Paraglaciecola sp. L3A3: one gene and its partner. The protein of the gene in region 2 binds, or shares a complex with, the protein of the main gene of each other region. Links are inferred from orthologs where the notes say so. Each region holds a gene or a part of one and is shown on either strand. Other genes may lie near its edges.

Region 1 (8,576 bases), 3.5 Mb from region 2 along the record:
CAGCATACAGATTGTTATTACCAACGCCCTGCTTTACTACCTGATACCCCAACAACAGAAAACACCTATAACAATTTTTTCAGCGCCAAAAAAAAGCCTATATTTACTTCTGATAATGCCAATAACCACTTAATGTCTTTTGCTGAAGTAATGGCTATGTATATTTTAACTTGGTCCCCAGAAATGTGGCAACGGATAACCCTATCTGACGACCCCATACCAAAAAAATTTAAGTCTATTTTTGGCAAAGAAAAAATGGCTATAGAAAAGTTTGCTACAGGGTTAGCAAAAGTTCGCAGAGCATTAGCACACGTTCCTGTTTACATGATATTCGATGACCATGACATCACAGACGACTGGAATTTAACCCGAGGTTGGGAAGAAGCCGTTTACCAAAATGAATTTGCTAAACGTATTGTGGGCAATGCTTTGATTGGCTATTGGTTATGCCAAGGTTGGGGGAATTGCCCAAACACTCTGCAGCCATTAAAAGATTTATGCACTAGTCATTTTACCAAGCGAGGAATAATTGAACACGACGAATTAGTCGATAAGTTATTAGCCTGGGAGCATTGGCATTATCATTTAGCGACTAGCCCTAAGCTTGTTGTGCTCGACACCAGAACCCAACGATGGCGTTCAGAGTCTAGTTTAACTAAACCATCAGGCTTAATGGATTGGGAAGCTTTGTGTGACTTACAGCAAGAACTTATAGGCCAAAAGTCGGTAATAATGGTATCTGCTGCACCGATATTCGGCGTTAAATTAATCGAAACCATTCAACGAATTTTTACCTTTTTTGGTAAAGCTCTAACAGTAGATGCTGAGAATTGGATGGCCCATAAGGGGACGGCTAGTGTGATGTTGAATATTTTTCGTAACCGTAAAACGCCACCCAATTTTGTTATTTTATCTGGTGATGTTCACTATTCTTTTGTTTATGACATTAGTTTACGTTTTAGACAAAATAGCCCTAATATTACGCAAATTACCAGTAGCGGTATTAAGAACCAATTCCCCGAAAAATTACTCAACTGGTTCGACACTCTCAACCGTGTTTTATATAGTAAATATTCACCACTAAATTGGTTTACCCAACGCAGAAATATGCGCATACAACACAGAAAACCGAAAGGACAAAATGTGCGCACTTTGCTTAATAGTGCAGGTATAGGTCTATTAGAAATTGACCAAGATTGTATTCACGTTTCAGCAAAACAGTTGACGACTAACGGTAAAGAAGTCATTTTCAAAAAAAGTAATTAATCAAATTCATAGGGTACACATTAACCTGAGTTAAGTTTTCACTGACTCAGGTTTTATTGGTTATGTATGCGCTGAGTATGAAGGCAATGATTTAACAGAAGTGCAAGGTAGCAATTGAATTAAGAACGCACGCACAGAAACAATTAAGTTAGATAACAACTGCTATATAAAGGCTCGATTGAAATCAATCGAGCCTTTATCACAACAAAAATTATGGTTTTAGCTGAAATAACAAGAATTAAAGATGAAAAGGTTTACTCAACTTATGTACCGCATCAATAAATACCTTGGCATTTTCCGGTGGGACATCTAAATGAATACCATGTCCTAGGTTAAATACATGGCCATCACCTTTACCAAAACCATCGAGTATTAATTGTACTTCTTGTTCAATTCTCTCTGCTGGGGCATATAACATAGAAGGGTCCATATTACCTTGCAAGGCCACTTTATCGCCAATACGTTTTTTCGCATCAGCCATATCTACAGTCCAATCCAGACCAACCGCATCACATCCAGTAGCAGCTATTGATTCAAGCCATAATCCGGCATTTTTAGTAAATAGGGTCACTGGCACTTTACGGCCGTCATTTTCACGAGTTAGACCATCAACAATTTTATGCATATAACGTAACGAAAACTCATTGTAATCACGACCTGATAACACACCACCCCATGTATCAAATACCATAACAGACTGGGTTCCAGCGGCGATTTGGGCGTTTAAATACAAAATTACAGAGTCCGCAAGTTTATCTAACAATAGATGTAAAGCTTGAGGTTCACTAAAAGCCATTTTTTTGATTTTAGTAAAAGCCTTACTTGAGCCTCCTTCGATCATATAAGTAGCTAAAGTCCATGGGCTGCCAGAAAAACCAATTAAAGGGACTTGGCCCTGCAAATTTTTACGGATGGTCCGCACAGCGTTCATCACATAACCCAATTCATCTTCTGGATCTAAAACGGGTAATTTTTTAATATCCCCCATACAAGTTAGTGGTCGTTCAAATCTTGGGCCTTCCCCTGTTTCAAAATACAGGCCTAATCCCATTGCATCAGGAATAGTTAAAATATCGGAAAAAAGAATTGCTGCATCTAGATCAAATCGACGTAAGGGTTGTAAAGTCACTTCACAAGCTAATTCTGCATTTTTGCAGAGGGACATAAAATCTCCTGCCACTGCGCGTGTCGCTTTATATTCAGGTAAGTATCGACCAGCTTGGCGCATCATCCATACAGGTGTGACGTCTACGGGTTGGCGTAACAAAGCCCTTAAATATCGATCGTTCTGCAATTCTTGCATCAGTTACCTCTAGTCATAATAAAGCTCGCCCAATGACAATTTGATTGTATCAGGCATAAAAATTGGCAGTATTGTAGCGGCTTTACGGCTTGAAGCTAAGTAAATTAGACAAAAAGTTGAACAGTTTGTTTGTGTTGATTAAATTTCAAACATTCTAAACACTAAAAATTCAAACCTTGTTGCTATATCTGTTTAACTAAGCTGGTTAGCAAGAACTTTGTTGAATCTCTGTAATAGTTTGTTCTATGAGTTGTCCCGCAATAGAAAGTTTAGGTGGGATATTAGGCAATTCACTGATATCAAACCAACCAGCTCTTAGTATTTCTTTGCCGTCGACTTGAATATCGCATGAATCAAAATCAGCTAAATAGCCCATCATTAATGCATGAGGGAAAGGCCAAGGCTGACTGGCAAAATATTTAAGGTTTTTGACTTTAATCCCTACTTCCTCAAAGACTTCTCTATGCACCGCTTGTTCTAAGGTTTCGCCACTTTCAACAAATCCTGCGATAATAGAATACATATTTCGTGATTGCTGGGACTTTCCTTGCGCCAAGAGGATTTTATCTTTGTTACGTATCGCAACTATAATACATGGTGAAATTCTCGGGTAACACCTATGACTGCAACGCATACATTGCATAGCCATTTCCCAATCAACTTGTTGCATTTTAGAACCACATTGGCCACAAAACCTATGGGTTCGGATAAACAAAGCGACTTGCCAAGACCTTGCAGCTATGCCAAAAAAGGTATCTGAACATTCATTTAATACACTACGCAAGCCCACCAGTGCTAAATCTTCTTCGTCAATCGTTTCGTTGCCCATGTCGACTAACAAACACGGTAATTCTTTATAACTACCAATTTTAACAATTTGTTGTTTATATGCATGAGCAAATGCTAAGTTTTGCCAACGACACTTGAGTAAATGTGAGTTTTCTTTTGGAATTAACATTTTATCGCCACTAAAAACAAACCAAATGGCTAATGTTTCGTGGCTAATAGTTATATTTTGTTCAATCATAATAAAGGTTAACACTGACTATATTGATGGTAAGATTAACACGCAAAATCCAAGATATGCATGATAGAATTAAGATGATGCAAAAATTTTAATACCACTACCTCATAAACGATGATTAGTGCTATTATTCACCCGTTTATTTTGAAGGAAATCAAGTGATTATTACTGATCAACAAAATGTTGAGTCACAAATATACAAAGCAAGGCAGTTTTGTGAAGATAAAGGTGCTAGATTCACTCTATTAAGAGAAAAAATCTACGCCCTATTATTAGGTCATGAAGGAGCAGTTGGCGCTTATGAATTACTCGATGAACTTAAATTAACAGAAGCTAATGCGAAACCGGCTACTATATATCGCACGCTAGATTTTTTACTGGAATTTGGCTTGATTCATAAAATCGAATCAACTAATGCTTTTGTTGCTTGCCATCATTTTGATTGCCATCATCCTGTACAATTTTTAATTTGTGACACGTGTGGTGAAGTGCAAGAAATACAATCGGTAGGATTAAAAGATACATTAAATAAACAAGCTAACTCTGTTGGATTTAATGTATTAAAACAAACAATCGAAGCCCACGGAACCTGTTCAGCTTGTCAATAAGAGCCTGAAATTAAGGAAAATTTGCGTAAATGAATTCTGAATTTATTAATCCATTTATTATTGCATTACTCAATGTGATAGAAACTATGGCCCAGACAAAACTGACTCCCGGTAAACCCCAAAAAAAGGGAAATAATCAGGCAGGTGGCGATGTATCCGGATTAATAGGTATGGTAGGAGACGATATTAAAGGTTCTCTTTCTATCTCCTTTGAAGAAAGTTTAGTCCTTGAAATCATGCACAAAATGTTAGGTGAAAAGCCAGAAGGCATCAATTCAGATGTGAATGATATGGTAGGCGAAATAACAAACATGATTTGTGGAGGGGCTAAAAATGATCTTGACCAAAAAGGATACAACTTTGGTATGGCAACCCCTATGATAGTCTCAGGCAAAAATCATACAATTGATCATCAAGTCGATGGGAAAAAAATGGTCATGCCATTTACCCACCCATCGGGTAATTTATATTTAGAAATGTGTTTTAATAAGTAAGTTATGTGGACTCAACAACGTTTAATTTTAAAGCCCAAATCTAGAGGTTATCACCTTATTACTGATGAGGTAGTGAGCCAATTGAGCGATTTGGCAAATATATCGACGGGTTTATTGCACCTGTTTATCCAGCATACGAGTGCCAGTTTAACCATCAACGAAAATGCCGATCCTACCGTTAGGCAAGATATGGAGACACATATCAATAAGATGGTACCAGATAATATGGCCTATTATCTGCATAACTATGAAGGGGCTGATGATATGCCCGCTCATATTAAAGCCAGTTTACTTGGCAGCCACGTGTCCGTCCCTATAAGTGACGGTGCGCTGGCGTTAGGTATGTGGCAAGGAATAATACTAGGCGAACATCGCAACAGAGCTGGTAGCCGTCACTTAATTGCGACGTTATCAGGGGAATGAAATAAAGGATGTTTCGATCTACAAATTTAATGGTAGAATTAGCAAATATTTAATGACATTTAAAATTTTAAGGAAAATCACAGATGAAAAAATTATTAGTCGCTAGTGCAATTGCTTTAGCTATGACTTCAAGTGTACAAGCTGAGTCAAATAAAGAAGGCGAAAAGTGGGTTGGTGGGTTTGTTGAATATTACAAAACTGATCATGCCGAAACTGGCGCGCCTTTCTACTTAGATAGTGGTAAAGGCTTAGGAGTGGAATTTGGTTTTAGATTTAAACCACAGTGGGCTGCTCGAATTGAAGCTTCAAGCTTTGATATCGATGCCACTCCTAGCGACTATTCAAGTAATCGCTTTGGTGCAGATGCGTTATATTTCCTAGAAGATGACTTGTTCTATGTCTTCGGTGGTGTGAAGCGTACCAAGATTGCAGAAAGTGATTACTACCTAGATTTAGGTTTAGGTAAGCACTGGGATCTAAACGAAAACTTTAAAATTATTACTGAAATTGCGGCATATCAGAATTTAGACACTGACAATACCCATATGGGATACAAGTTAGGTCTTGCTTATGCATTTGGCGCGAGTTCGGCTCCAGCAGCTTCTAAAGACAGTGATAATGATGGCGTTAGCAATAACATGGATAGCTGTGCCAATACTCCATACGGAACTAAAGTTGATAGTAAAGGTTGCGCAATCGTTGCTCAATCAATAGATACTGATAACGACGGTGTTGTAGATGGTAAAGATAAATGTGCTAACACACCAGCTGAAGACAAAGTTGATGCAAATGGCTGTAGCATATTTACTGAAGAACAAGTGTCAGTGAATATTAAAGTATTATTCGCTAATAACAGTGCCGTTGTGCAATATCCTCTTGATCCTCAGCTTAAAGAATTTGCTGACTTCATGAAACGATTCCCATCAACAGATACAGTGATTGAAGGACATGCATCAGCACCAGGTGATGCAGGCTACAACATGATGCTTTCTGAAAAACGAGCTAAAGCTGTTAGTGACTTATTTGTTAAAGAATACGGCATTAATCCTAATCGCTTAACTGTTAAAGGTTTCGGTGAAACTCAATTATTAGATACGTCTAATACTGCTGCTGCACATAAAATTAACCGTCGCATTACGGCTAAAGTAACTGCAAGCACAAGAGTAAAAGTTAAGAAGTAAGTTAGTCTTAACACAAAAAAAGAGATGCTTTTAGCATCTCTTTTTTTTGTCTTTAATATGATATAAACCAATAAATATAAGTGTTCAGCTAGCAAAAATCATTATCACTAATTGCTATTAATACTCATCTTCTATGGCTGGGCCAGCATAATTATCGAAGCGCGAAAACTGCCCTTGGAAGGTTAATCTAGATGTCCCTATCGGGCCATTACGTTGTTTACCAATGATAATTTCGGCAATCCCTTTTTCGGTACTTTGTTCGTTATAGACTTCGTCTCTATAAATGAACATGATCAAATCCGCATCTTGCTCTATGGAACCTGATTCCCGTAAATCCGAGTTTATCGGCCTTTTATCACTTCTTTGTTCTAGACTACGATTTAACTGAGATAGAGCAACAACTGGCACTTCTAGCTCTTTTGCTAGAGATTTCAAAGAACGAGATATTTCGGCAATTTCTAAGGTACGGTTATCACTTAAACCAGGCACTTGCATAAGTTGCAAATAATCGATCATGATTAAACTTATACCACCTTTATCTCGGGCTAATTTTCTTGCCCGGGTCCTGACTTCCATCGGAGTTAGGCCCGAAGAGTCATCAATAAACAGGTTATCTTTATCTTTTAACATAGCCATAGTATTTGACATTCTAGCCCAATCTTCATCGTCCAATTGAGCGGTACGCACTTTGGTCTGATCGACACGACTTAAAGACGCCAGCATACGCATCATGATTTGTTCTGCAGGCATTTCTAGACTAAATACTAATACAGGCTTAGTTTCCAACAACATTGCGTTCTCGCACAGGTTCATGGCGAATGTCGTTTTCCCCATAGATGGACGTGCTGCGAGAATAATTAAGTCAGAAGGTTGTAAACCACTGGTTTTTTTATCTAAGTCAGTGTATCCAGTAGACACACCTGTCACGTCTTTATTACTTTTAACCAGCTCTTCTAATCGATCTATGGTTTTACCTAGCACCGATTCAACATTTTTAGGGCCTTCGTTTTTGCCGGTTCTTTTTTCAGCAATTTCGAAGACCTTACTTTCGGCCATATCCAAAATTTCGCCACTATTTCGGCCTTCTGGATTATAACCTGTATCCGCAATTTCGTGAGCCACACCGATTAACTCACGAGTCACTGCGCGCTCTTTAATAATTTGCGCATATGCAGTCACGTTAGCTGAGCTTGGTGTATTCCGTGCCAGCTCACCTAAATAAGCAAAACCGCCGGCTGCTTCTAATTCATCTAAATTTTCTAAATGTTCAGAAACAGTAATTAAATCAATGGGTTCATTCTTCGATAACAAACCTAAAATAGAACGATAAATAACTTGATGGGAATGATTGTAAAAATCATCTTCCACTACAATTTCTGCCACTTTATCCCAAGAGTCAGGAGCAATTAACATGCTGCCCAAGACAGACTGCTCGGCTTCGATAGAATGTGGTGGGATCTTTAGTTTTTCAACATTTTGATCTTTATTTTTACGAGAAACTTCTTTTACAGCCATGGATTATATCAATTTATTAAACAATAAAGATTATGTCAGAGATACTACTACTAACCCATACAAAGACGAACTAAGATCTTAGATTATTTATTAATATGCTTACTAATCGCTTCAATAAATCGCACACCATATCGCTCTAACTTAGTAGCACCCACGCCATGGATATCTAAAAATTCAGACGAAGACTCAGGGCATTTATTGGCCATATCAGCCAGAGTTGCATCACTAAACACCACAAAAGGTGGTACATCATCTTGTTCTGCAATGACTTTACGTAAATGTTTAAGCTTGGCAAATAATGCTCGGTCATAATCTTGCGCTTGGAATTTAGATTTTTTGCCTAAGTTGACAGTCAACCTTGGCACCGCTAATTGCAAAGACTGGGTGTTTTTCAACATAGGCCGTGCTTCTTCGGTTAATTTCAATACAGCATTTTGGGTGATATCAACTCGTAACAAGCCTCGATGAATTAATTGATTAATCAGGTTATGCCAATACTCATCTGATTGTTGTTTTCCTATACCAAAGGTAGAAAGTTGTTCATGCTGATTTTCAAAAATACGTTTTAATTGTTTACCACGTAAGACATCAATGACGTATTGACTAGCGACATTTTGTTGTAATCGTAGAACACAGGAAAGAATCTTCTGAGCATCAACCGTTCCGTCGAAAGCTTTGGGTGGATCTAGGCAAATATCACAGTTTCCGCAATGCCCTGCTGAATACTCAGCAAAATAATTAAGCAGAATTTGACGTCTACAA
Region 2 (16,211 bases):
TTCTTTCGCCATGGGATAACAAGCTATCTTTTAAATCGGCACTGTGAATAATTTCTTCATGTAAAGCCAAATCAGTCAAAGACGCCAATAAAGACTCAAGTTTTTCAGCTACTTCTTCAGAGTTAGCTAACTCATTTAAAATGGCATACTGAATAGTTTTGATTTCTACTAATTTTTGCTTTATTTGATCTTTAGACATAGCCGTATGAGCAATATCAACCAACAAATTGGTGACTCCTGCTGAGGCACTGACTACCACAACTCGAGTATTAGGATTGTTTTTAATAATATTCGCGCAGTTTTGCATAGCAGCAAAATTAGCGACACTTGTACCACCAAACTTAGCCACATTAAGGCTATTTAGTTCTATATTGCTCACAGTTTTTATCACTCATAATCAACTACAAAAATTAGGCGGTAAAATAGCAGTTTTTTTGAATAATTTAAAAGTAATATTGTAACTAACTTCTACTATTTTGGAATAGACTCGCCACTTTGAAATAGAGATTTTTAGAGTTGGCTATTCAGCTAAAGAAAGATTAAAGAATGTTAGATCTTAAACCCTCCATGTAATGAAGGGTTCTGTATTAATGTTTAACGTCAAAAATGCAAAATTAAGAAACTGTATCTAACGCTTGTCTTACATCAGCAATAATATCGTCGATATTTTCAATTCCCACCGAAATTCTGACCAAATCAATACTCACGCCAGCTTTGGCAAGTTCTTCTTCGTTTAATTGTCTGTGAGTCGTTGAGGCGGGATGACATGCTAGTGATTTAGCATCACCTATGTTGACTAAACGCAACACCATTTGTAAAGCATCAATAAACTGGCCGCCTCCTTCAATCCCTCCTTTAACACCAAAACTTAAGATACCAGATGCTTTACCATTTGTGATTTTTTGACAAACTGTATGATAAGGGCTGTCAGGTAAAGCGGCATAATTAACCCAATTTACTTTAGGATGATCTTGTAAAAATGCGGCCAATTTTTCAGCATTACTACAATGACGTTCCATACGTAAACCTAAAGTTTCAAGGCCTTGCAAAATTAGAAATGCACTGTGCGGCGATAATGCAGCACCGGTATTACGTAAAGGAACAACACGACAACGACCGATATAGGCTGCAGCCCCTAACGCTTCTGTATACACCACACCATGATATGAGGGATCCGGTTCATTCATCATCGGGAAACGCTTTTTATTGGCGACCCAATCAAATTTACCTGAATCTACAATCACGCCGCCAATACTGGTTCCATGACCACCTATGTATTTAGTCAATGAATGCACCACTATATGGGCACCAAGTTCGAAAGGACGACACAAAAATGGCGTGGCCACTGTATTATCAACAATTAAAGGTACGCCATGTTTGTTAGCAATGTCAGCCAATGCTGCAATATCTACCACATTACCTGCAGGGTTACCTATAGACTCACAAAAAATAGCTCGAGTGTTATCATCGATTGCATTTTCAAACCCAGCTAAATCGTCAGCAGACACCATACGAGCTTCAATACCTTGCTTAGGTAAAGTGTGTGCCAATAAGTTATATGAGCCTCCATAAAGTTGGCTGGTGCTAACAATATTAGAGCCTACATCACAAATACACTGCAAAGCATACGTAATGGCAGCCATGCCAGAGGCAACAGCCAAAGCACCTATGCCCCCTTCCATCGCCGCCACTCTTTGTTCAAGCACGTCTGTTGTTGGGTTCATGATGCGAGTGTAAATATTACCCGGTACTTTTAAATCGAATAAATCTGCACCATGCTGAGTATTATCAAAAGTAAACGAAGTCGTTTGATAAATAGGCACAGCCGCCGCTTTAGTGGTGTCTTCAGAGGTATAACCGTGATGTAATGCAAGAGATTCAAGTTTCATATCTTGTCCTTTATTTTTAAGTTTTATGGAGGTCACGAAAAATTGCAGATAACTGTACTAGGCTTGATTACAATTTGCTATGAAGCTTTGATATTTATTCGTTAAGTGGATCAATCATTTAATAATATACGTTAAGAGATCGTTGGACTTGTGCTGAAATTTCGCTTAATAATCTATGATTAATTCCCTTTATCGCTTTCAATAAGAGAAATTAATTCAGGAGAAAAACGACAACTAAATTCAGTTCCACGTCCAACAACACTGTCTATGACTAATTTAGAATTATGATGAGACAATACATGTTTGACTATAGATAAACCTAAACCTGAGCCACCTGTAGTGCGCGAACGAGCTTTATCCACGCGATAGAAACGTTCAGTTAACCGTTCAATGTGTTCTGCTGCAATACCATCCCCATTATCTTTGACACTAAACTTTGCTTGTTGACCTTCAAATCCCCATGTCACTTGGATTACACCTCTAGGTTGGGTGTAATGAATGGCGTTGAATATCAAGTTAGAAAACGCGCTGCGTAATTCTGTTTCAATTCCGTAAACGTACAAAATGGGAGATATATCAAAAAATATCCTATGTTGTTTATCACGATTTAATGCTTCGGCTTCAGCTTGTATTTGCCACAAAACTTGCGGCACATTAACCAGCTTTTCAAACGCTCTTTCAGTGCTAGCTTCGATACGAGATAACACCAATAGTTCTTCAATTAAACTTTGCATCCTAATCGATTGAGAGCGCATTTCAGTGATAGCTTTATGCATCATAGGCGCTGGCATACTTCCATCTTCAGGGATCATTTCTAAATAACCGTTGATAACAGTTAGAGGTGTTTTCAATTCATGAGAAACATTGGCCACAAAATCTTTTCGCATATTTTCAATTTGAATTACCCTTGTTACATCCCTGATTAATAACATTAAATCCTGTTCAGCATAAGGAACAATCCTAATTTCTAATACTTTAGATGGATTAATAGGTGAGGTGATTTCAATTGGATGATCAAAATGTTGTGCTTTAAAAAATTTCTTAAAATGTGCAGAACGGATGCAATCATTAATATTCTGTCCAGTATCTTCCGGCCAGCGAATACCTAACTCAATGCGAGCAAGTCGATTACACCAAGTTATATTTCCTTTCTCATCAACCACTAGTGCTGCATCAGGCAGAGCTTCAGCGCCTTCGCGAAATCTGCGAATAATTTCACCTAAGGCTTTACGTTTATTACGGTTGTTTAGCTTAACGGCATAAATACCTTCATAAATATTAGCCCATACCCCTCGCGTATTGGGAGGAGTGATTTTTTTACTATGCCAAAGCCAATAGTTTAATCGATGTAAACGCCAATATTGCCATGCAAGAATGACAATTCCGCCACAGATTACACCTACGGCGAATTGATCAAAATAATAACCAAGATAAGAGGTTAGAGAAATAAAAGTAATCACCCTAAGCACACTCTTAAACCACATAAAACGATGATACATATATCAAATGTTCCTTATTATCAAAAGTCTGTATTATCTTGTATGAACATTTGATCATCACGCCTGAAACTCAGACCTTCTTTTTCTAGTTAGTTAATTAAACATGTCTTATATTTTCGTGGAATACCGGTAGCCCGCACCTCTTACAGTTTGAATCATATTTTCGTGAGAAAAGACTGACAATGCTTTACGTAACCGGCGAATATGCACATCAACTGTTCTATCTTCTACATACACATTGGTTCCCCAAACATTATCTAATAGCTGCTCTCGGCTATAAACACGTTCTGCATGAGTCATAAAAAAGTGTAATAACTTGAACTCAGTTGGTCCCATTTCTATAGGTGCTTCATTTGATGTCACTCTATGGGAAACAGGATCCAATCTTAAGCCTTTAAATTCAATTGCATCTTCACTGGAGGTGGGTGTAACACGTCTAATAACAGCTTTCACTCGAGCCACTAATTCTTTAGGCGAAAAGGGTTTAGTAACATAATCATCAGCACCCGACTCTAAGCCTCGAATTTTGTCTTCTTCCTCACCCTTAGCTGTCAACATTATGATAGGGATATCTCTAGCGTATTCATGCTGTTTCAATTTTTTAGCCAATTGAATACCTGTTCCACCGGGTAACATCCAATCGAGTAAAATTAAATCAGGATAAGGTTCAACTATTTTATCCAAAGCAACTTGGAAATCTTCAGCTTCAATTGTTTCATAGCCCGATTGCTCAAGAACAAATTTCAACATATCCCTGATCGGTGCTTCGTCTTCTACTAATAATATACGTTTGGCCATGCTTAAATTCCTTAATACTTCAGGGCACCGATTATTCATACTTTTTATGACACTTTTATTAAACTTATCATTTAAGTGTAATAAACATGCATATATTCCCAAATTAGCAGCAACAACCGCTAATTTTTCACTTAATTACAAAATCTCTTTCACGAAAGAGGGAGCCAACAAAAATAAAATTACTATGTTACTGATTCATTTAATGTCTGTTCTTGTTTATTTTTTTTAATACGCATATTCTGTACGGTATCAGATTAAACTTCTTAGCTAAAGGATGCCCATTAGATATGTCTAGCGTAAACAAAGGATTATCAAAAAAACTTCTCGCTAGAGTATTATCTGTTTATTTTATTCTTACACTTATTGTTACCACAGGCCAAGTTTTCACTGAGTACTTAAATACTAAAAGTCATATCGAAGGTGAACTACAAACCTTAAAAAACACCTTCAGCACAAGTTTAACTCGGGCAATATGGGAACTGAATACCCCTCAAGCCAAATCAATTGCTGTTGGTTTAATGGAACTGCCTATTATTGAAGGTGTACAGATACGCGATGAAAATAGTAAATATATCGCAGACTTAGGCCGTACCTCTAAACTTATCGATGAACCCATTACCAAAGGTGTGGTAAGAGACCATTCGGGCAGTACTTTTGGTTACAGCTTCCCGCTTATTTTTGAATTTTCTGGGCGTACATCTTTGGTTGGTGACGTTACCTTGTATTCAAGTATTGATATCATTTTTAGTCGTATCGAAGTGGGTATTTTCTTTTTAATTGGTAATGCCATTGTTAAAACTGGCTTTTTGGTATTTCTGTTTATGAGTGCCTTTCGTACCATGTTAACCAATCCGCTGAATGAACTTTCTCAACAGATTTCTGATTTCCATCTAGAAGATCCAGAATCTTCAAAATTAGACTTAGGCATTTCAGACAATAATGAATTAAAACTTCTAGAAACCTCATATAACAAACTGATCGACGAAATGATTATTTATCAGGCAAAGTTATCCGGTGCACAAAATGCATTAAAGGAAGCCAATAAATTATTAGACGAGCAAAATATATCATTGGAAGAAGAAGTTGCTAAGAAAACCGCAACCTTGAGCAAAATAATGTTGGACTTAGAACAACAGAAAGATGAGTTATTAATCAATCAAAGAGAATTACGTCAAGAAAATGAAAATCGTAAATTTATAGAAGACGAATTACGTAATCGAAACTCTGAGCTGGCTAAGTCTATGGAAACAGTTAAATTAGCCAAAGATCAATTAATAGAATCAGAAAGAATGGCTTCTCTGGGCGGTTTGGTTGCGGGTATTGCACACGATGTTAATACTCCATTAGGAGTCAGCATTACTGCTACTAGTTTTTTACAAGAGCGAATCAGTAAATTACAAACTGCTTACGAAGAAAAGAGTTTAACTGGTAGCACAATGTCAACATTCATCTCTGACGCCCAACAAACAGCAACCCTTCTGACAAATAATTTGAACAGGGCCTCTGACCTTATTTCTAGCTTTAAACAAGTGGCCGTTGACCAAACTAGCGAAGCAGAACGTGAAATTAATGTCAGTCAATATTTAACAGAAGTAATACAATCTCTAGCGCCTAATTTCAAAAAGACTAAACATACGATTAATGTCAGTTGTCCAGAAGATCTGACCTTCACTTGTGCACCTGGTGCCTTAGCACAAATTTTCACTAACATGATAATGAACTCTCTCATTCACGGTTTTGAAAATATCGAGAAAGGCTGTATCGATATTGAAATCAGCCAGGATGAAGGGAATTTAATAATTAATTATTCTGATAATGGTAAAGGTTTAATATCAGACACATTAGACAAACATTTTGATGCTTTTTTTACTACTAAAAGAGGCAAAGGTGGAAGTGGCTTAGGCACCCATATAATGTACAACCTAGTGACTCAGACATTAAAAGGTGACATCAAAGTACATAGTGAACCAAACCAAGGTTTACAATACAAAATAAGCCTACCTGTATAGCGAGGACGAAGGATTCCTGCTACTCTTTCCAGTCTTTTGTTTTACTCCTAAAACTAATTATAGTGGATCCAATATATGTGGTTTAAAAACCTGAAGCTTTACACACTCACCCAAGATCTAGATATTACTGAAGAGGATTTAGAAACCAAATTAGCTGAATTTAAATTTCGTCCTTGCGGTAGTCAAGAAATAGCCACCATGGGATGGGGTTCTCCTTTCAATCAAGGTAAGACGCTTATCCACGTAACCGCAGGACGAATTTGGTTAACCCTGAAAAAACAGGAGCGTATATTACCTGCCGCAGTAGTGAATGCTGAACTAGCAGATAAAGTCGCGTTAATAGAAGCCGAAACAGGCTCTCCAGTGGGCAAAAAAGCTCAACAAGATATTAAACAAGAAATCATTCAGCGATTATTACCACAAGCATTCACCAAAAATAGTTTTACCCATGGTTTTATTTCTTGGAAAGATAAATTAGTCGTAGTTGATGCCTCAGCAGATGGCAAAGCCGAAGCATTTTTGGCCATGTTACGTAAAGCAATTGGTTCGTTACCAGTCATACCTATGGCTAGACAATCAATACAAGGTGAATTAACGGCTTGGCTAAAAGATGATTCAGTCCCTTCTGATATAGTTATATTAGAAGAAGCAGAATTAAAAGCCCTAGAAGAAGATGGCGCTATTATTCGCTGCAAAAATCAAGATTTATACAGCGATGAAATTTCCAATCATTTAGCTGCCGGAAAATCAGTACAAAAAATTGCTATTGAATGGAATGAAACTTTACAAGCAATCATTCAAGAAGATTTAAGTATTAAGCGGCTTAAGTTTACAGATGTAATAGTTGAACAAAATGATGATATTCCAAAGGATGATCAACTAGCTAGACTAGATGCAAATTTTGCTTTAATGTCAGGTGAAATTGTCAGGTTTGCTGAACGATTAAAAGTAATATTTCAGTTGGATAACGAACAAGAATAAAAAATAGTGAATCTATAGCTAGTATATAAATACCAGCTATAGATTCAATTTAACCTTAGGCAAATATCTGTTTCGCATTTTCACGTAATTCAATAAAATCATCTGACAATAAATCTGTAACGTCTGCAACAATACCTTTTTTAACCGCTGCTTCAAGCACTTCATCTTTATGCTTATCAAGACGTCCACAAACCGCGGCGCCAATACGAACAAGATCGAGATAAGAGACAGCTTCAGTTTGTACTGACATATCATTAAAGTGTGCAGCGACTTCTATAAACTCAGGCTCAAACCCCCACTCTTTCATAATACTAGAACCTATCTTTCCAGATAATTTTTGAATGGCAACTTCTAAAAAAGTAGGATTTGCAAATACCTCAGAATGCCGCTCAGCCTCAGTTAAAATGGGTAAAATACCGATATTATTAATTAACGCAGCTAACATCATTGATTCCAATGAAAGCGAACGATTTTTAGTATGTTTAATATGAGTTTGTAAAACGGCCAACGAACTAGCCACTACTTCAATAGTGTCAGCCCACGCTTTTTCCATATAAGCTTTTACCACATCATTTTTAGAAACAAATAATTGTTCCATCGCTAATGCAGTAGAGATATTTTTAATTTGGCGAAGACCAATACGAGTGACCGCTTGTGCTGTTGACGTCACTTTAACAGCACGCCCCAAATAAGCACTATTTGATATTTTGATCATGCGAGCACAGAGTGAAGGATCTTGTCCGAGGACATCGGCCATAGCATTTAAATTTATATTAGGATCATCGGCAGCTCGCCTAACTTTAAGTGCAATAGCAGGGAGAGTCGGCAATACCAAAGTATCGTTATTTATTTTTTCAACCAAGATGGTTAATAATGCATTTTCTGTAGCCATGTAATTATCCGTATCCTGTGAACAGCCGAATATAAATCAGCTAGTCATATTTATTTTGTACTATTTAAGTTTATGTCCTACTGGATATAAACTGAGATTACGCGAGCTTCCCGTATCCAATTTTAGTTCACTTAATTAATCTGAAAAATACAAACAGATTTGAACGAATGGATAAATCTGGAAGAGTTTAAATGCTAGCATATTTTTTGATACTAACTAGCCCTCATAACCCCATAAAACGCTAAATATTTGCTATATATTGCATACTATCCAATATATTCCTTCAGAATAAGGATATAAATCGGAAACCTTATAGAAATTCTTTCTACAATAATATTTTGCGCAATCTTCAGCTTATTTTTTCATGTAATAAAAGTAATCTTCTATTGATACTTTATTCAATAAGATTTTAACATTTCAAGCAGATGGAGATTATAAATAGGTAGATAAATTAGTGCCCTAATTTGGGTTTATTAAATCTGAATTACAACCAGACTTAAATAAATTAACCCAAATTTCAATTCACCTTGATATAGACTTTAAACAAAGGCTAGAAGTTCTAGGATTATAAAAATAAAATAGTAGATTTAAAGAGCTTAAGATGACAAGGACTGCTCATGCAGTCCTTAGTAAACCTGAGTTCGAGATAAGCCGAGCCTCTCAACACCCCTCTTTTGGCGCCTAGCGGCATTGGCTCTTCTAACAATAGTCCGCTATTTCATACGAAAATGCGCCTTGCTATCCACAAAAATTTCGTCTTCAGGGATGCGTTGATATAAACTAAAATGAATGTGTATTTGTACCCAGTTGAATTTTAAGTGTGAATTAAATTGACACTTCTTAACCCGAGTTCAGGATAGTTATTATTTAATTTTCACTAACTTTCAAACGCTCTTGATACGGTGGCCAGCCTAACGTTTTCCCCGCCAACACATGTAAATGAATATGGTAGACAGTTTGTCCGCCATGCTCGTTACAGTTCATCACGGCACGATAGCCATCTTCTGCAAAGCCCTTTTCCTCAGCAATTTGTGCAGCTACCCAATATAAATGCCCTACCGTTGCCTTATCTTCAGGCGCAATATCGTTGATGGTAGCTATCGGCTTTTTAGGAATAACCAAAAAATGTATTGGAGCTTGAGGGTTAATATCACTAAAGGCTAACGCTAATTCATCTTCATATAAGATTTCAGCCGGTATTTCTTTATTAATAATTTTAGTAAATATGGTATCAGACATAAGAATTCCTTTTATAACAACACAAACAGTAATAAAGCTACGCCTAAGATCAAACGATAAATCACGAAAGGCAACATACCAATTTTTGAGATCCAAGCTAAAAATAGATAAATACAAGCATAAGCGCTAACAAATGAAAATACCGCCCCAAATAATAGTGCTTGCCAATCGACTCCATTCGGCTCTTGTATTAAATCAACAGTGGCTAATAATCCGGCCCCTAAAATGACCGGAATAGATAATAAGAATGAAAACCTTGCGGCACTGTCTCGATTAAGCCCTAACATCAGCCCAGCGGTCATAGTGATACCAGAACGAGACGTCCCGGGAATAATAGCGATGGCTTGGGCAATACCAATAATCAAGGCGTTTTTCCACGTTATATGAGTAATATTCTTAGCTAGCGTTGCTTTTTTATCGGCGTACCAAAGTAATAAACCAAACACAATAGTCGTCGTTGCAATAACCAAGGCAGAACGACCATACACTTCGATATAATCTTTTAATAAAAATCCAAATATCACTGCTGGAATGGTGGCTAAAATGACCCACCAAGCTAACTTACTGTCTGCAGATTGATTAGCCGTAAACCCTTTACTTAACCATGCAACAGTTAGTCGAGCTATATCTGCACGGAAATAAATCATCACAGCTAACAAGCTTCCTACATGTACTGCCACATCATATGCTAATCCTTGGTTATGCCACCCAAAAACTTCAGAAGGTAGAATTAGGTGTGCAGAACTAGAAATAGGCAAAAACTCAGTCAAACCTTGGATAATTGCCAAAATAATAATTTCAAATAATGTCATGATTCAGTAGAGCTCCATTCAAATGTAATCACCCAAAGGTGTTGTCGGGTTTTGTCATATTCCTGCCAAAGACTGGCATAAGATTTTTTTACTATAGGGTGGATAAGATCACCCGCAATTTCTGCCAACGGTTTTAAAACAAAAGCGTTATATAATATTTCTGGGCGAGGTAATTCTACTGGTGATTGCATAACAAGTTCGTCATATAACAAGAGATCTAAATCTAAAGTACGAGGAGCAAACTTTTGTTCATTTCGTTGACGTTTATTGTCTTGTTCTATCTGCTTAAGTATTTTACATACTTGCTCTACAGGTAAAGATGTATGAGCTTTAACAACCAAATTATAAAAATTATTACCGGTAAAACCTACAGATTCACTTTCGTATACAGAGGATAATTGGAGCGGTCCAAAAGCTTGATACATGCCTTGTAACCCAGCCCTAGTATGTTTTTCTTTATCAAGGTTACTTCCCACACTAATATAAATCTCATGTGTATCGCTATTAAGCACACTCACACTGCTCGCTCCCGCGTAAACTCTACTGCAACATTCTTTGCATTGGCCAAAATGTCAGGTTTGCTTAACTTTAATCGAGCAATCTTCACTGCTGGAAATGACTTTAAGATACAATCAATTAAATGACTGGCTAGTGCCTCAATTAGTTTAAAATCACAGCATTTAGCCTCATCCGCTAATGTTTGTGCCACCAGAGCATAATTAAGCGTGTCGTCAACATTATCTGAATGAGCAGCAATAGATAAATCTGCTTGTAACTCAATATCGAGTATCAGTCGCTGCTTGTTTTTTCTTTCCCAGTCATACACGCCAATCAGCGATAAGACCTCTAGTCTTTCGATATGAATTTTATCCATTTGTGATCCGCGCTGCATTTTATCTTAGATTGTTATATTCTGGCTGAATTGTAACTCATTCTTTTAGCACAAGTACATGACAGCACTCACAATATTCATGTTTGCATTTGCCTATCTGCTTGGTTCTGTATCAAGTGCTATTTTGGTGTGTAGATTATTTGCCTTAGGCGATCCTAGAGAGCAAGGTTCAGGTAACCCAGGCGCCACAAATGTATTAAGAATTGGCGGAAAATTACCTGCTGCCTTAGTATTAATATTTGATATTTTAAAAGGTACAGTACCAGTATGGGCTAGTTATTATTTGGGCTTAGACCCTGTATATCTAGCTTTTGTTGCTGTCACCGCATGTTTAGGCCATATGTTTCCAATATTTTTTGGCTTTAGAGGTGGCAAGGCCGTTGCAACAGCTTTTGGCACTATCTTACCTTTAGGCTTAGATTTAGCATCCCTGCTTATTTTTTGTTGGGTAATAGTATTATATATATCAGGATATTCTTCGTTAGCCGCAATTATTACCGTTAGTTTAGCGCCACTTTTAACTTGGTTAATCCAACCTGAGTATGCCATGGCAGTAGCCATTTTAAGCGGCTTAATTATTCTTCGCCACAAAGAAAATATAATCCGTTTGTTCTATAAGCAAGAAAGCAAAGTACGACAGAATAAGCGAAAGTGAACCAACTAAATGGCGGGTAAATCCTCTAAAGACCATCTAGGTTGAGCTTTTGTACTTAACGATTCAGTTTCGCCGGCTTTTAACCTTTGTAATCCCGCATAAGCGATCATCGCACCGTTGTCAGTACAAAATTCTAATCTAGGATAAAACACTTCACCATTGATACTTCTCATCATATCAGCCAGTTGAGTGCGCAATTGCTTGTTAGCACTTACTCCACCAGCAATCACTAAACGTTTAAGTTTGGTTTGTTTCAACGCCCTTTTACATTTTATCGCTAACGTATCCACCACAGCTTCTTGAAACGCATAAGCAATATTAGCATGAGTTTGTGCGCTACCATCACTGGCTCGAATAGTATTAGCAGCAAACGTTTTTAAACCACTAAAACTAAAATCTAATCCAGGTTTCGTGGTCATAGGCCGTGGAAATTGATAATGCCCTGCTTCTCCTTGTTCGGCCAATTTAGCTAATAACGGCCCTCCTGGGTAATCTAAACCCAACAACTTTGCAGTTTTATCAAAGGCTTCACCTGCAGCATCATCTACAGATTCTCCTAGAACTTGATATTGACCGATACCATCCACTCTAACCATCATAGAGTGGCCACCTGAAACTAATAGCGCAATAAAAGGAAAAGATGGTACTGGTTCATCTAGCATAGGTGCAAGCAAATGGCCTTCCATATGATGTACACCCACAGCAGGCAAATTCCACGCATAAGCCAAACTACGGGCAACCGACGACCCCACTAGTAAAGCCCCTACCAAACCAGGCCCTTTCGTAAAAGCAATGCCATCTAAATCTTTTTCGGTGCAGTTAGCTTCCAATAATGTCTGCTTTATTAAAGGAATGATTTTTCGCACATGATCTCTTGATGCTAATTCGGGAACTACCCCACCATAATCAGCATGTAACTTTACTTGGCTATATAATTGATGTGACAATAACCCTTGATGCTCATCATAAACAGCAACACCAGTTTCATCACATGAGGTCTCGATTCCTAATACTCGCATAATATTTTTAATAATTTACAGATTAAACTGCTGGCATTTTACTGTTCTGAAGTGAAAGCGCCAATTTAAAATTAAATTTGTTTGAAGATATTCACTTTTTAACCTAACAAGGCTTTACTTCTGCTGTGGATATGATTAGAATTCCGCACCATTTTTAACCGAGCTGGTTACTTTTATGTACCGGTCGATATAATTAATATATTTTTGAGGTAAGAGTTTAATGCCAATCGTTAAAGTTAGAGAGAACGAACCTTTTGATGTTGCATTGCGTCGTTTTAAACGTTCATGTGAAAAAGCAGGTGTACTTTCTGAAGTTCGTCGTCGCGAATTTTTTGAAAAACCTACTTGGGAACGTAAGCGTAAGAAAGCTGCCGCTAAGAAACGTCTTTTGAAGAAGTTATCTCGCGAAAACGCTCGTCGCATCAGATTGTACTAAATCTCTTCTGAAGCGCGTTATTTGTATTTAATTATGAAACACGCGCTTTAAGTCGTTTTATCACACATCCTTTTTACGTTTTCGATGAGTCATACATGTCTTTATTAGATGATTTAAAAAATGCACAAAAAGATGCTATGCGCGCCAAAGATAAAGTTCGTCTTGGTACTATTCGCATGGCTTTGTCTGCCGTAAAGCAACATGAAATCGATGGACGTACTAATCCCGGTTATATTGCTTTAGACGATGATGGTATTCTTGCTATTTTAATCAAGATGATAAAACAGCGAAAAGATGCAGCCAGTCAATACGAAACTGCAGGTCGACAAGACTTACTTGACATCGAACTAGCAGAAATTGTTATTTTGCAAGGTTTTATGCCTAAAGCCCTTACTGAGGCAGAAATAGATTCTTTAATTGTTCAGGCAATGGAAGAAACTAGTGCTACTGGAATGCAGGATATGGGTAAAGTCATGGGCTGGTTAAAACCAAAAGTTCAAGGCAAAGCTGATATAGGCCAACTTAGTAGTAAAATAAAAGCTAAGCTTAACGCTTAAGTTATATCAGTACACTATATAGCATTCTACAAACCGCACTCAGTTGCGGTTTGTTTATTTAGGGCGCTAATATTTAAATTAGTGTCGAAGTTTATACTGACAATATGGCATCATACTCCCCGATTTTATTGTATTGCTTGAGAAAATTACATGTCTGGCCGTATCCCTCGTGAATTTATAGATGACATCATCGCTCGAACTGACATAGTAGAGTTAATAGACAGTCGTGTTTCTTTAAAAAAAGCAGGCCGTAATCACCAAGCTTGTTGTCCATTTCATAATGAAAAAAGTCCTTCTTTTACTGTCAGCCAAGACAAGCAGTTTTATCATTGTTTTGGTTGTGGCGCGCACGGTAATGTTATTTCGTTTTTAATGGAATTCGACCGATTAGAATTTCCTGAAGCCATAGAAGAATTAGCTCAATACCACAGTATAGAAGTTCCCCGAGAAAAAGGTGGAGCTCCAGCTCTAAGCGCAGAACAAAAACAGCAAAAAGGCAATGATTACGAGTTAATGGAAAAGGTGGCAAAATACTTTTCACAACAACTCAAATCCCATCCAGAAAAAAATAAAGCAGTAGATTATTTAAAAAAACGTGGATTAAACGGCGAAATAGTTAAAGCGTTTGATATGGGCTTTGCACCACCAGATTGGGATAGTGTACTGAAAACATTTGGTATCAATCCAACATTTCAGCAGCAACTACTCGATCTAAAACTTATCACTGAAAATGATAATAGACGACGCTACGACTTTTTCCGTGATCGCATTATGTTTCCTATTCGTGACAAACGTGGTCGTGTTATAGGGTTTGGTGGACGAGTACTAGATGATGGCGGCCCCAAATATTTAAACTCCCCTGAAACCAGAATCTTCCACAAAGGCCATGAGTTATATGGTTTTTATCAAGCTAAACAAGCACATAGAAATTTAGCCAAAGTCATAATAGTCGAAGGTTACATGGATGTGGTTGCATTAGGCCAATTTGGTATAGATTACGCTGTTGCCTCCCTTGGTACAGCGACTACGCCAGAACACATTCAAATGTTGTTTCGCACTACCAGCGAAATTATTTGTTGTTATGATGGTGACCGTGCTGGACGAGAGGCTGCTTGGCGTGCATTAGAGAACGCACTCCCCTACCTAAAAGATGGCGTGCAAATGAAGTTTATGTTTTTACCTGACGGTGAAGATCCTGATACTTTAGTACGCAAAATTGGTAAAGAAACCTTCGAACAAAGACTGCAATCAGACTCAGTACCTTTATCTAAATTTTTCTTCAACAATTTACTGCAACGCCATCATGTAAGCAGTAACGAAGGAAAGGCCGCATTAAAAACTGAAGCCATGCCATTGATAGAGCAAATTATTGGCGACAATATTCGCGCCAGTTTGATGGCTGATTTAAGTAGTCATATGGGAGACCATAATAAATATAAGTTAGAAACCGATATTGCTAAGGCCAACCAACACAAAGGTTTAGCAAAATTAGATTTTAAAACGCCAAACAAAAGTACTATTTCTCCGGTTCGCATGATGATCCGCTTATTACTTGATGATCCGAGCTTGGCGATTAAGTGTGCCTCTGCCGATCCAGCCCCCTTAATCAATGCCCCTATCCAGGGCATGGCCATGTTAAATGAATTATTTCAATTTTGTAAAAGTAAGCCCTCGGCCAATACAGCTCAAGTACTTGAACACTTCAGAGGGCACCCCGCCAGCCCGCATTTAGCGAAGCTATTAGCTTGGGAGTATGCAGAGCAAAATCAACAATTAGTATTTGAAGATAGCTTTACTAAATTACTTGATTGGCACTTACAAGGGCGAATGGATGAATTATTTGCTAAGTCTAGAACAAGTTTTTTAACTGATGGAGAAAAACAAGAGCTCAACCTACTTGTAAAAGAACAAAAATAACCCAATATAAATACACTGTTGTCATTTGATGCTAATTTCAGCTTAGTTCACTAGATACTTAAGCCAACGACCAATCATAAAACATTGAATCGAACGAAATTCATACACCAAAGCGCAACAGACTCTAGCCGTAGGGTAGCTAAGTCTGCTATACTGGCTAATTCGCTCAGGTCGGTTTATATATCATAGATAGGCTAAGCAGTTAAACAATTACGATGTAAAATTTTTCTCTAAAAAGAAGAGTTGTACGAATTTTAAATTAATTCAAGAAGTGTAAGGTTATATGGTGCAAAGCAAGCAGTCGCAGATAAAACTCCTCATTGCTAAAGGTAAAGAACAGGGCTATTTGACTTTCGCGGAAGTTAACGACCACCTTCCACAAGATATTGTCGACTCTGATCAGATCGAAGATATCATCCGCATGATTAACGACATGGGCATCAAGGTCTTTGAAACAGCCCCTGATTCAGATGAACTTTTGATGCAAGAAAGTGACACTGATGAAGAAGTCGCAGAAGCGGCAGCACAGGCTCTTGCCACTGTAGAAAGTGAAATTGGCCGCACAACTGACCCTGTACGTATGTATATGCGTGAAATGGGGACAGTAGAACTGCTG

Evidence for each region.
Region 1: the proteins of dnaG (region 2) and dnaB are in contact, whole or in part, in a crystal structure (PDB 2R6A), measured with the Geobacillus stearothermophilus proteins. The link is inferred for Paraglaciecola sp. L3A3 from one-to-one orthologs. Residues at the interface, in WP_049624496.1 of Geobacillus stearothermophilus: Lys456, Leu457, Leu458, Pro459, Ala460, Asn463, Ala464, Leu467, Leu535, Leu536, Ile537, Ala538, Gln544, Glu545, Asp548, Tyr549, His552; in WP_033016901.1 of Geobacillus stearothermophilus: Ser13, Glu15, Ala16, Gln18, Glu91, Leu92, Asp94, Ala95, Val96, Pro97, Thr98, Ala99, Ala100, Asn101, Tyr104, Tyr105, Ile108.

Annotation. Positions count from the first base shown.
Region 1 is NZ_CP047023.1:188,910-197,485, reverse strand. Bases 5,616-8,576 are described here. They hold dnaB (replicative DNA helicase), read right to left. Parts: upstream 7,815-8,576; coding sequence 6,417-7,814; downstream 5,616-6,416. Other genes in these bases: recQ (DNA helicase RecQ), read right to left, coding at 7,898-8,576; GQR87_RS00795 (OmpA family protein), read left to right, coding at 5,616-6,299. In the rest of the region: GQR87_RS00825 (alkaline phosphatase family protein), read left to right, coding at 1-1,266; hemE (uroporphyrinogen decarboxylase), read right to left, coding at 1,505-2,569; nudC (NAD(+) diphosphatase), read right to left, coding at 2,775-3,596; GQR87_RS00810 (transcriptional repressor), read left to right, coding at 3,752-4,201; GQR87_RS00805 (chemotaxis protein CheX), read left to right, coding at 4,231-4,695; GQR87_RS00800 (secondary thiamine-phosphate synthase enzyme YjbQ), read left to right, coding at 4,699-5,118; more of GQR87_RS00795, read left to right, coding at 5,202-5,615. UniProt on the Escherichia coli protein: The main replicative DNA helicase, it participates in initiation and elongation during chromosome replication. Travels ahead of the DNA replisome, separating dsDNA into templates for DNA synthesis.
Region 2 is NZ_CP047023.1:3,680,515-3,696,725, forward strand. The notes cover bases 13,325-16,211. They hold dnaG (DNA primase), read left to right. Parts: upstream 13,325-13,828; coding sequence 13,829-15,595; downstream 15,596-16,211. Other genes in these bases: GQR87_RS15390 (GatB/YqeY domain-containing protein), read left to right, coding at 13,325-13,678; rpoD (RNA polymerase sigma factor RpoD), read left to right, coding at 15,879-16,211. In the rest of the region: lysC (lysine-sensitive aspartokinase 3), read right to left, coding at 1-379; GQR87_RS15325 (O-acetylhomoserine aminocarboxypropyltransferase/cysteine synthase family protein), read right to left, coding at 615-1,889; phosphate regulon sensor histidine kinase PhoR, read right to left, coding at 2,069-3,388; phosphate regulon transcriptional regulator PhoB, read right to left, coding at 3,497-4,186; GQR87_RS15340 (ATP-binding protein), read left to right, coding at 4,474-6,195; recombination-associated protein RdgC, read left to right, coding at 6,271-7,176; GQR87_RS15350 (HDOD domain-containing protein), read right to left, coding at 7,232-8,068; GQR87_RS15355 (histidine triad nucleotide-binding protein), read right to left, coding at 8,936-9,307; GQR87_RS15360 (undecaprenyl-diphosphate phosphatase), read right to left, coding at 9,319-10,119; folK (2-amino-4-hydroxy-6-hydroxymethyldihydropteridine diphosphokinase), read right to left, coding at 10,116-10,637; folB (dihydroneopterin aldolase), read right to left, coding at 10,634-10,993; glycerol-3-phosphate 1-O-acyltransferase PlsY, read left to right, coding at 11,070-11,666; tRNA (adenosine(37)-N6)-threonylcarbamoyltransferase complex transferase subunit TsaD, read right to left, coding at 11,672-12,685; rpsU (30S ribosomal protein S21), read left to right, coding at 12,906-13,121; more of GQR87_RS15390, read left to right, coding at 13,217-13,324. UniProt on the Escherichia coli protein: RNA polymerase that catalyzes the synthesis of short RNA molecules used as primers for DNA polymerase during DNA replication.